DNA from 2 places in the Oceanobacillus sp. FSL W7-1304 genome. Region 2 is predicted to be linked to the other one. Evidence: riboswitches for the same ligand, from Rfam matches in the RefSeq annotation. Region 2 holds a riboswitch; the other holds the start of a gene.

The links. A riboswitch is a leader RNA that binds a small molecule or an ion and turns the genes downstream of it on or off. The one in region 2 is predicted to bind S-adenosylmethionine.
Region 1: linked by a shared signal. The riboswitch ahead of NYE61_RS04765 (bifunctional homocysteine S-methyltransferase/methylenetetrahydrofolate reductase) and the one ahead of NYE61_RS15570 (iron-containing alcohol dehydrogenase family protein) in region 2 are both predicted to bind S-adenosylmethionine.

What each region holds. Positions count from the first base shown of each region.
Region 1 is NZ_CP150211.1:934,923-939,683, forward strand. Features, by position in the region: gene NYE61_RS04755 (hydroxymethylglutaryl-CoA synthase) at 1-634, opposite strand, end outside; gene NYE61_RS04760 (reverse transcriptase-like protein) at 829-1,482, opposite strand; SAM riboswitch class I at 1,720-1,825, shown strand; gene NYE61_RS04765 (bifunctional homocysteine S-methyltransferase/methylenetetrahydrofolate reductase) at 2,013-3,878, shown strand; gene metE (5-methyltetrahydropteroyltriglutamate--homocysteine S-methyltransferase) at 3,916-4,761, shown strand, end outside.
Region 2 is NZ_CP150211.1:3,088,147-3,092,907, forward strand. Features, by position in the region: gene NYE61_RS15560 (pyridoxamine 5'-phosphate oxidase family protein) at 1-180, shown strand, start outside; gene NYE61_RS15565 (MetQ/NlpA family ABC transporter substrate-binding protein) at 358-1,170, opposite strand; gene NYE61_RS15570 (iron-containing alcohol dehydrogenase family protein) at 1,196-2,296, opposite strand; SAM riboswitch class I at 2,382-2,501, opposite strand; gene NYE61_RS15575 (N-acetylmuramoyl-L-alanine amidase) at 2,592-3,389, opposite strand; gene NYE61_RS15580 (GntR family transcriptional regulator) at 3,722-4,390, shown strand; gene NYE61_RS15585 (acetaldehyde dehydrogenase (acetylating)) at 4,387-4,761, shown strand, end outside.

The DNA of each region.
Region 1 (4,761 bases), 2.1 Mb from region 2:
CCTTCGAAAAGAAGTATATGTATTGCTCATTGGAAAACTTTCCATCAACAAACGCTTTGTCAGAGTAAATCGGTCTCCAGAAATCCATAATGTCATTTGTAAAATAAGCACTATGCTCTTCAAGGACCATGATTCTTGGATTTGCACTAATCACCATCGCAACTGCTCCTGCACCTTGTGTGGATTCACCGGCGGTATTTAGACCGTACCTCGCGATATCAGAACCTATTACCAATACCTTGCTTTCCGGATTTAATGCAATATGCCCTTTTGCCAATTGAATTCCAGCAGTTGCACCGTAGCATGCCTGCTTCATTTCAACAGTACGTGCATGGGGATTTAACCCAAGTAAATTATGTACATAGACCCCTGCAGACTTCGAGTTATCAATACCTGATTCGGTACCAAAAATAACAAAATCGATTTTCTCTTTATCTGCCTCGTTTAAAATCCCAAGTGCAGCGTTCGCAGCCAATGTAACCGGGTCTTGTGTAATAGGCGGAATCGCCATTTTTTCCTGTCCAATTCCAACGGTGAACTTTTCCGGCTCTATGTCTCTTGCAACAGCTAATTTGTTCATATCTACATATAAATGCGGTGTATAAAAACCTATCTTATCAATCCCTATATTCAATGCCCTGCTCCTTTACAACTACCAAAATTTTATACTGTACTGCTTCGTGAAATAGTGCACAACTATTATTTTTTAAATTAAACAACAGTTAAATGATAATATAATGTATTACGAAAAACAACTCATTTGAAGTTAGATGGAAAGGTTTTCTAAACTACCGGATTAGCTAATTTGTCTGTATGATTGATTATCTATCAGCGCTCACGATGACTCATAATTTCAATCTCTTGTAGGGCCTGTGTTGCTAATTGATCAGCCTCACGGTTCATTTTCCGGGACACATCTTTATAAGTTGGGGCAATTCCAAGCTGTTCTAACTTTTGTTCAATCCGATTAATCCATGCTGATAGCTCCTTTTCATAGCATGGCCATTCCCCATCCAACTGATGAATGACAACCTTTGAATCTCCAACAAATGTTACTGGTAAGTGGTGCACACCTAATAGCTCTAATTCAGTTAATCCTAAATGAAGCGCCGCATATTCTGCTTCATTATTATTTATAAGGCCTTCCACTAAAGCATTTTTTCTTATCCGATAGGCCTTTTCATTTTGCTCATAGTAAATGACACAGCCAAGACCTGCTTTATCTGTCTTCAAGTCAAATCCACCATCAAAATAGACAGTTATATCATGCGGTTCCGTTTTAATTTCTTCCATGTATTTCTTTAATTGCTTATAGGTCCAGCTTCTATCATTGCTATCAATAAATGTTAATTGCTTGATTCTTCCAGTTTTCTCCATGTCTTCAGCAATGATGACGGCTTGTCCAGCTTGCATCATATCTGAGCTAAGCATCGTCTCTAATCCCTTTTTTGTACGATATGTTAATTCCATTCTCACTTGCAAAGATAAAACCTCCTTTTTACTTGGATATAAAACAAAATAAATGACATGAAATTTGAATAAAACACATTTAATGAATGAACCTTTCATTCATATTATTTTATATTGTATCCTAAAAATGCACATATCTTAGCAACACCACAAATTTGTTTTAATAATAACAAAAATGTATTTAATAAAACAATTGACAAAACTATAAAATTTATGCAAAATGGATTTAACAACTGAATATTCGTTATTTTCTTATCCAGAGAGGTGGAGGGATTTGGCCCTACGATACCTCGGCAACAGGCTTTTTTAAGTACTGTGCTAATTCCAACAAGCATTAATGCTTGGTAGATAAGAAGAGTAAAGTGAATAATACATACATGACCTCTTCTTTTCGGAAGGGGTCTTTTTATGTTTTCCCACCTTTTCTTATCACCACGAATACAATTTTCCACTAATGACAGCTTCAAAGGAGTGAATTAAAAGGTAGTGAAGAAAATGAAATGAGGTAATTGCTACTTTTAACGATAAAGGAGGACAGAAAAATGAGTTTATTAAGTGCTCTTGAAGAAAGGATCCTTATTGGTGACGGTGCAATGGGAACTTTGCTGTATTCATACGGCGTTGACCGTTGCTTTGAAGAATTGAATTTAACACATGAGGAACAAATTACCCGTATTCATCGATCATATATTGAGGCGGGATCCGATTTAATCCAAACCAATACGTACGGAGCAAATTACATTAAGCTTGCTCGTTATGGCTTAGAAGATCAAGTTAAAAAAATCAATACCAAAGCAGTGGAACTTGCTAGAAAGGCTGCTAAAAAAGACACTTTTGTTCTCGGAACTATCGGAGGGATACATGGCGCACAAGCATTAAATGATACAAAAGAAGAAATCAAACGAAGCTTTCGAGAACAGCTATATTGCTTACTGTTAGAAGGTGTAGATGGCCTTATTTTAGAAACCTATTACAATCTTGATGAGCTATTAACCGTATTAGAAATTGCCCGAGAAGAAACAACAATACCGATTATCACAAATGTCTCCATGCACGTACCAGGTATTCTTGAAAATGGTATCCAGCTAAAGGATGCTTTACAACGGCTAGAAGATACGGGTAGTAATATTGTTGGCGTCAACTGTCACTTAGGTCCATTTCATATGCTGCAATCATTAAAAGATGTTCCATTGTCAGATAAGACATTCTTAGCGGCTTACCCAAACGCTAGTCTGCCAGCTTATCACGAGGGCAAGCTCGTTTACGAAAATAAACCTGACTATTTCACTCGATGCGCCGAAGATTTTCGCAATGAAGGTGTTCGCTTGCTTGGCGGTTGCTGCGGAACAACCCCTGAGCATATCAAAGGATTAGCGCAAGGAGTTCGTAATTTAAAGCCATTAACGGAAAAGAAGATTATTAGAAAGCCTTCCCCTATTGAAGTAACACGTAATCAGACGACTAAAGAGACCCCTTTAGTCGATATCGTAAAGAAAAGACATTCCATCATCGTTGAGCTAGATGCTCCGAAGCATCTGCAAACAGACGCATATATGGAAGGCGTGAAGGCATTAAAGAAGGCTGGTGTCGATGCAATTACATTAGCTGACAACTCGTTAGCATCACCAAGAATTAGCAATATTGCGATCGCCGAAAAAATAAAACAAGAGGTTGGGCTAAGACCTCTCGTTCACTTAACTTGCCGCGATCGTAATTTAATCGGGCTGCAATCCCATTTAATGGGACTCGACACGTTAGGGATTCATGAAATTTTGGCAATTACGGGAGACCCAACGAAAATCGGCGACTTCCCAGGTGCCACTTCTGTTTTTGATGTAACATCGTTCGATCTAATTAAACTAATCAAGCAATTTAATAAAGGGCTTTCCTTTTCTGGTAATTCCTTACGACGGAAAACTTCTTTCAAAGTTGGTGCAGCTTTTAATCCAAATGTGGCTCATCTTGATAAGGCAGTCAAACGAATGGAAAAAAAGATTAGCTATGGTGCCGATTATTTTCTAACACAACCGATCTTCAATAAGGAGCAAATCATACAGCTGCATGAAGCAACAGCGCACATCCAAACACCTATTTATATAGGAATTATGCCGTTGACATCAACAAGAAATGCTGAATTTCTCCACAATGAAGTACCAGGAATTAAATTAAATGACGATGTTAGAGATAAAATGCGCTTTGTCTCGAACGATCGAGACAAATCGATTGAACAAGGGATTTCAATAGCAAAGGAACTTATTGATGTATCCTTACGATATTTCCATGGTATCTATTTAATTACACCTTTCGCACGTTATGACATGATTATTCGTCTTATTGAATATATCCAGGAAAAAGTCCCCAAAAGTAACTTCGAGGAGGTGTTGTCAGCAACCCCGCACAGCCTATAGGAAGAATTAAGATGAAAACAAATGAGGAGGAAATGAAATGACAAATGTGATTAGCTCAAACTTAGGTTACCCAAGAATCGGGAAGAAAAGAAAATGGAAGCGCGCCTTGGAAGGATACTGGAATAAGCAATTATCCGAAAAGGAACTTTTAGAGAAAACTGATGCCATTAGATTCGCAAACTTAAAAAAGCAAAAAGAAATTGGTATCGATCTTGTACCGGTTGGCGATTTTACACTATACGATCACGTCCTAGATACTTCCGCTATGTTCGGTGTTGTACCAGATCGTTTTAACTATGATGGCGGAAAGGTTAACCTCGAAACATATTTTGCTATTGCTCGCGGTACAGAAAATGCGGTTGCCTCTAAGCTTACGAAATGGTTTAATACAAACTATCATTATATCGTTCCAGAGCTTGAAAATGTGACACCAACGTTAACAGAAAATCTCCCGCTAAAATTCTATAAAGAAGCAAAAGAAAAGTTAGGAATCGATGGGAAGCCTGTCATTTTAGGTCCAATTACATACCTAAAATTATCAAAAGGATACGAAGAAAATGATTTCTCTAACGTCTTGCAACGCTTTATACCTTTATATGTCCAACTATTAAAAGAGTTAGAGGAAGCCGGTGTCTCTTGGGTACAAATCGATGAACCGATTTTAGGAACTAATCTATCAAAAGAAGTTATCCAAAAAGCAAAACAAGTTTATGAGCAATTTCATAATGCAGCACCTAAATTAAAGCTAATTTTACAAACCTATTTCGAGCATATTATTCACTACGAAGAAATTATCGAGTTTCCTGTTCAAGCAATCGGACTTGACTTTGTCCATGGAGAGTCGCTAGAGCTTATCAAACAATTCGGATTCCCAGAAGATAAA
Region 2 (4,761 bases):
TATCAAGGGAAGGTATCCTTAAACGATACGGATGACCTGAAAAAGAAATTTTGGAATGATGATATGAAACTATATTTTGAAGGACCGGATGATCCTAACTATACCATTTTGGAAATCGATCCGATTGGAATTCGGTTAATGAATAAAAAGGGAGAATCTCCTAAAGAGCTGGACATATAAAAAAGGCTGACAACATTATTGTCAGCCTTTTTAGTTAGCCTGGTAACTTTTAAATGTTAATACTATGGGTAATAACTTAGCTGCACGAACAGTCACGTCCAGCTCCAGCGCTAAAGCTGTAGCTGGACTTCTCTCACCTCTGTACGTCGCTAACTGGGCACTTCCGTTTTGTTCCTCCTACCATCCAGGAACAACTGAGCCTTGGAAGGTTTCCTCAACAAATTGTTTTACTTCATCGGATTGGTAAATATCGATAAACTGTTGTACAGCTTCGTCATCCTTGTTTTCTTCACGAACCGCGATTAAGTTTACAAATGTAGAATCCTGTTCAATAAAGATTGAGTCTTCACCAGGTACGAGACCTGCATCCATGGCAAAGTTTGAATTAATGGCAGCTGCATCAACTTCACCTAACTGGCGCGGGATTTGCGCTGGATCAAGCTCGATGAATTCATAATTGTTTGGGTTCTCAGCAATGTCATTTACCGTTGCATTTACGCCAAGACCTTCTTCTATTTTAATTAAACCTGCTTGTTCAAACAATAGTAATGCACGTCCACTGTTTGTCGGGTCACTTGGAAGACCGATACGGGCGCCGTCCTCGAGATCTGCTACATCTGTTACACCTTCTGAGTAAATCCCCATCGGGAATGTAACCGTATCTGCAACTTTAATTAAATCTAATCCGCGTTCTTCATTCATATGGTCAAAAAATGGCTCGGTTTGGAAGCTGTTTAAATCAAGCTCGCCTTCAGATAAACTAACATTTGGCATGACATAATCGCTGAAAGAAACTAATTCAATTGTTAGGCCATCCTCTTCAGCAAGCTCTGCAACCTTTTCTAAGATTTGTTCATGTGGTCCTGATGTTACACCGACTTTTAATTTACCGTCTTCCAATAATCCTTCTGCTTCATCTGAGCCGCCACCACATGCGGCAAGTACTGCCAACATGCATGCAAGTAATCCTGTGAATAGTAATTTTTTCATTATGTATCCCTCTTTCTAAAGTTGATTAATTAGTTGTTGGAACTGCTAGCCTCTCTACTTTGAGAATGGCATTTATTAATGTATCTTCTGTAATTTCTTCCGCCATTAAATGAATCGATTCTTGAGGCAGTAATGTTTTCTTAATAATACGTTGCAATAGTTCCTCGTCTCGAGCGTCAATGGATAAATGATTTAATGATGCTGGAAGCCCCCAATCATCATATACTGCTAATAGTCTTTTTAGCTCTTCATCCTTTTCTTCTAGAGCCAATTGAACTAAGATACCATAGGACACGATTTCTCCATGTAAAAATTGCTTGATGCTTTTAGCCTCTGTTAATCCATTATGGACGGAATGTGCACCAGCAATTCTTCCGGCCTTTTCCCCGAATCCGCCGACCATGCCACCAGTCATAATAATTGTTTCAATAACGCGTATGAGTGCATCCGATACCTTTTTATTGGATACCGATTCTAGTGCTTCTTTTCCATCCTTTAGTAAGATATCTCTGCACAAAGCTGCGGAGAATTGAGAAATCTGAAGCCAAACAGGTAAATCCTTATCCTTGTAAAAGGATCGAACTAAAGCATCTGCTTCATAATATTTAGCGAGTGTGTCACCAATACCGGCCTTCAAGTATTCAGGTGGCGCACCAGCAATAATAGCTGGCTCAATCAGCACGAGTGTATTTGCTACTGGGAACTCGGTATAGTGTGAATGGGTACCATCAGCTTGATAAAATACACTTAATGGTGTCCAAGCTGCACAGGTAGCTGCGATTGTTGGGATAAGTACGGATTTAATCCCGGCTTTTACAGCTGAGGCTTTAGTGAGATCGAGTGCTGTCCCCCCGCCAATACCGATTACTGCATCAACCCCATCATGTTGAAATGAAGTTGCGAATTGTTCGACAGCCTCAAGCGTACAATGTCCTTCCACAAACGTGATGTTTGAACGATCAAGCTCCTCTGGTATATAAGGAGAGGCAGCATTCCATGCCTTCCTGCCGCTAAGAATATGTATTTTCTTCACGCCTAACTCTGAAAGAAGTACACGTAACTCTTTTAAAATGCCTTCTCCGATTCGATAATGTCCTGGTGCGCCTTTCACAATTGCTGTTGTCATCTGAGCGTCTCCTTATCGTATTTCGGGAAAATAAAAATGCCTCTCTAAAAAAGAGAGGCATGGATATACTTGACAAGTAACCATCCTCTTATTTTCCAAAATACATATTGTATTTTGCAGGAATTAGCACCTATTCTCAGTTGAATTTAACTGGAATGGTTGCCGGGCTTCATCGGGCCAGTCCCTCCGCCGCTCTTCATAAGAGTGTTTATGAATTTGTTATTTCATATATCTTATAATCTATTGGTTGAAAAGTCAATTGATTTCATTTATTCATACTAAATCTGTTATATATTTACTGGATGATAATAAATGCATCGATTCCAGTGTTGCGGACAACCTGTAAATGATTCTCTGCATTTGTCCTGTTTGTAAATGCACCAGCCTGAACGCGATACCAAGTTTCACCTGAAATCGTAACCTGTTCTACAAAAGCTTGAATGCCTTTAGAATTTAGGAAAGATACACGATCATCTGCATTTGCTTTTGATTTAAAGGAACCAGCAATAACCTTATACAGTTGGCCGGTACCAGGACCTCCGTTTTTTTCTTGCAGGTTAAATGCTCTCGCTAGTCCGTTGACATGCCCTTCTGCTACTCGCTGCTTCCATGCGTTCTGTTTCATTAAAGCTGCATTTCCACTATGGTCGATAAAACCATTTTCCGTTAGCATTGCTGGCATGGACGACTCACGTAATACATGGAAATTAGCTTTCTTTTTACCACGATTTCGTAATCCGTTAACTTTAATTATTTCTGCATGTAGAATGTCTCGATATCTAGCAGTCTGTGAACTATCTGAAAGGCTGCTATGAATGAAATCCTCATAGCCATCAGCAGAGCCGTTAAATGCATTACAATGAATAGATAGAAAATAATCAGCACCCCATGCATTTGCTTCATTTGTTCGTTGGGCGAGACTTTTTGTTGTGTTTCCAGTACGACTCATTTGAACACTAACATTACTGTAGTTTCCAATTAGCAGATCGCGTATTCGCAACGCGATATCAAGAACAACATCTTTTTCTTGTATTCCATTTCCAGTAGCACCGGAATCTGTTCCGCCATGACCTGGGTCTAAATAAAGTTTCATTAAAATCTCCTCCTAATATAACGTATGGTTGATAAGAAAAATCGAATTGGACAAACAACACTGTCTTAGTTAAAATCCATTTTTGTCACCTCCGTCTTTTTCTCGTTTGCTTATGGTACTTCTTTTCAAAACTACAATCGATGTGAATGTAGATTTGGGGAGGTAATATTTGATTTAATTTATTGGATAAACTAATGAGCAGAATAAAAAATATATTCAAATAATTATTGACATAATAAAAGTAAGCGAATACAATATGAATTAATAATTGTAAACTGTCTACATTACAGAATATTCAATTTATTTATTTGTTAGGAGGCCTGCATGTAGTAATGAATATAGGGAAAATGCATGTAAGTGAACAAGTACTTGCTTATTTGCGTAAAGAAATTATGTTAAATCGATATAAGGAAGGTGAACACTTAAAGGAATCCCAATTATCAAGCGAATTAAATGTGAGCAGGGGACCTATACGTGAAGCTCTTTCAAAATTAGAAGCTGAGCGGTTGGTTAAGAGACTTTCAAATGGTAGGACAGTAGTAGGGAAGTTTGATATTGAGGATATTAGGAATTTATATGATAGTCGTATTTTATTAGAAAAGCATGCCCTAACACAAATATCTCCAGAAGCTCTAGAAAAAGATAAACATCTACTTTATCTCTACATCCAGCAAATGCAGGATTCTTTCGATAGTCAAATTAGGAATGTTGATGCAGACATGGAGTTTCATGCGTTACTAGTAGGTATGACAAGTAATCAGTCACTTATTCAATTATGGCATTCCTTAAATGGCATGATACAAACGTTAATCGAGGTTACGTCTACAATTCTTGAGTCAAGACAGCAGGAAATTATTGAAGAGCATCTTGTCGTGGTTGATGCGCTAACCATAGGGGAAGTAGAGAAAGCTCAAGAACTGTTAGCCCGGCATTTGAAGAGCGCTTCGGATCATTATTGTCAAGCAGTTATGGAATTGAATTTAGGAGGAAAGATAGGATGACTCAACAAAAACTCAAATGTGCAATTATTGGCTCAGGAAATATAGGAACAGATCTTATGTATAAATTATTACGCAGTGACAAGCTTGAACCTACAACAATGATTGGAATTGACCCGAATTCAAAAGGGTTAGCACTTGCGAAAGAGCATGGACTTGTTCCGATTTATAATGGGATTGATGGCTTTGTGGAGCAAGCAGACTTAGCAGATATTGTATTTGAGGCAACCTCTGCTAAGGCCCATACACATAATGCACCGATATTAAAGAAATTAGGGAAAAAGGCAATTGATCTAACCCCCGCTGCTGTGGGACCGTTTATTGTACCTGCTGTAAGCTTGGATGAGCAAAGTGTGGAAGCGTTAGATAACGTT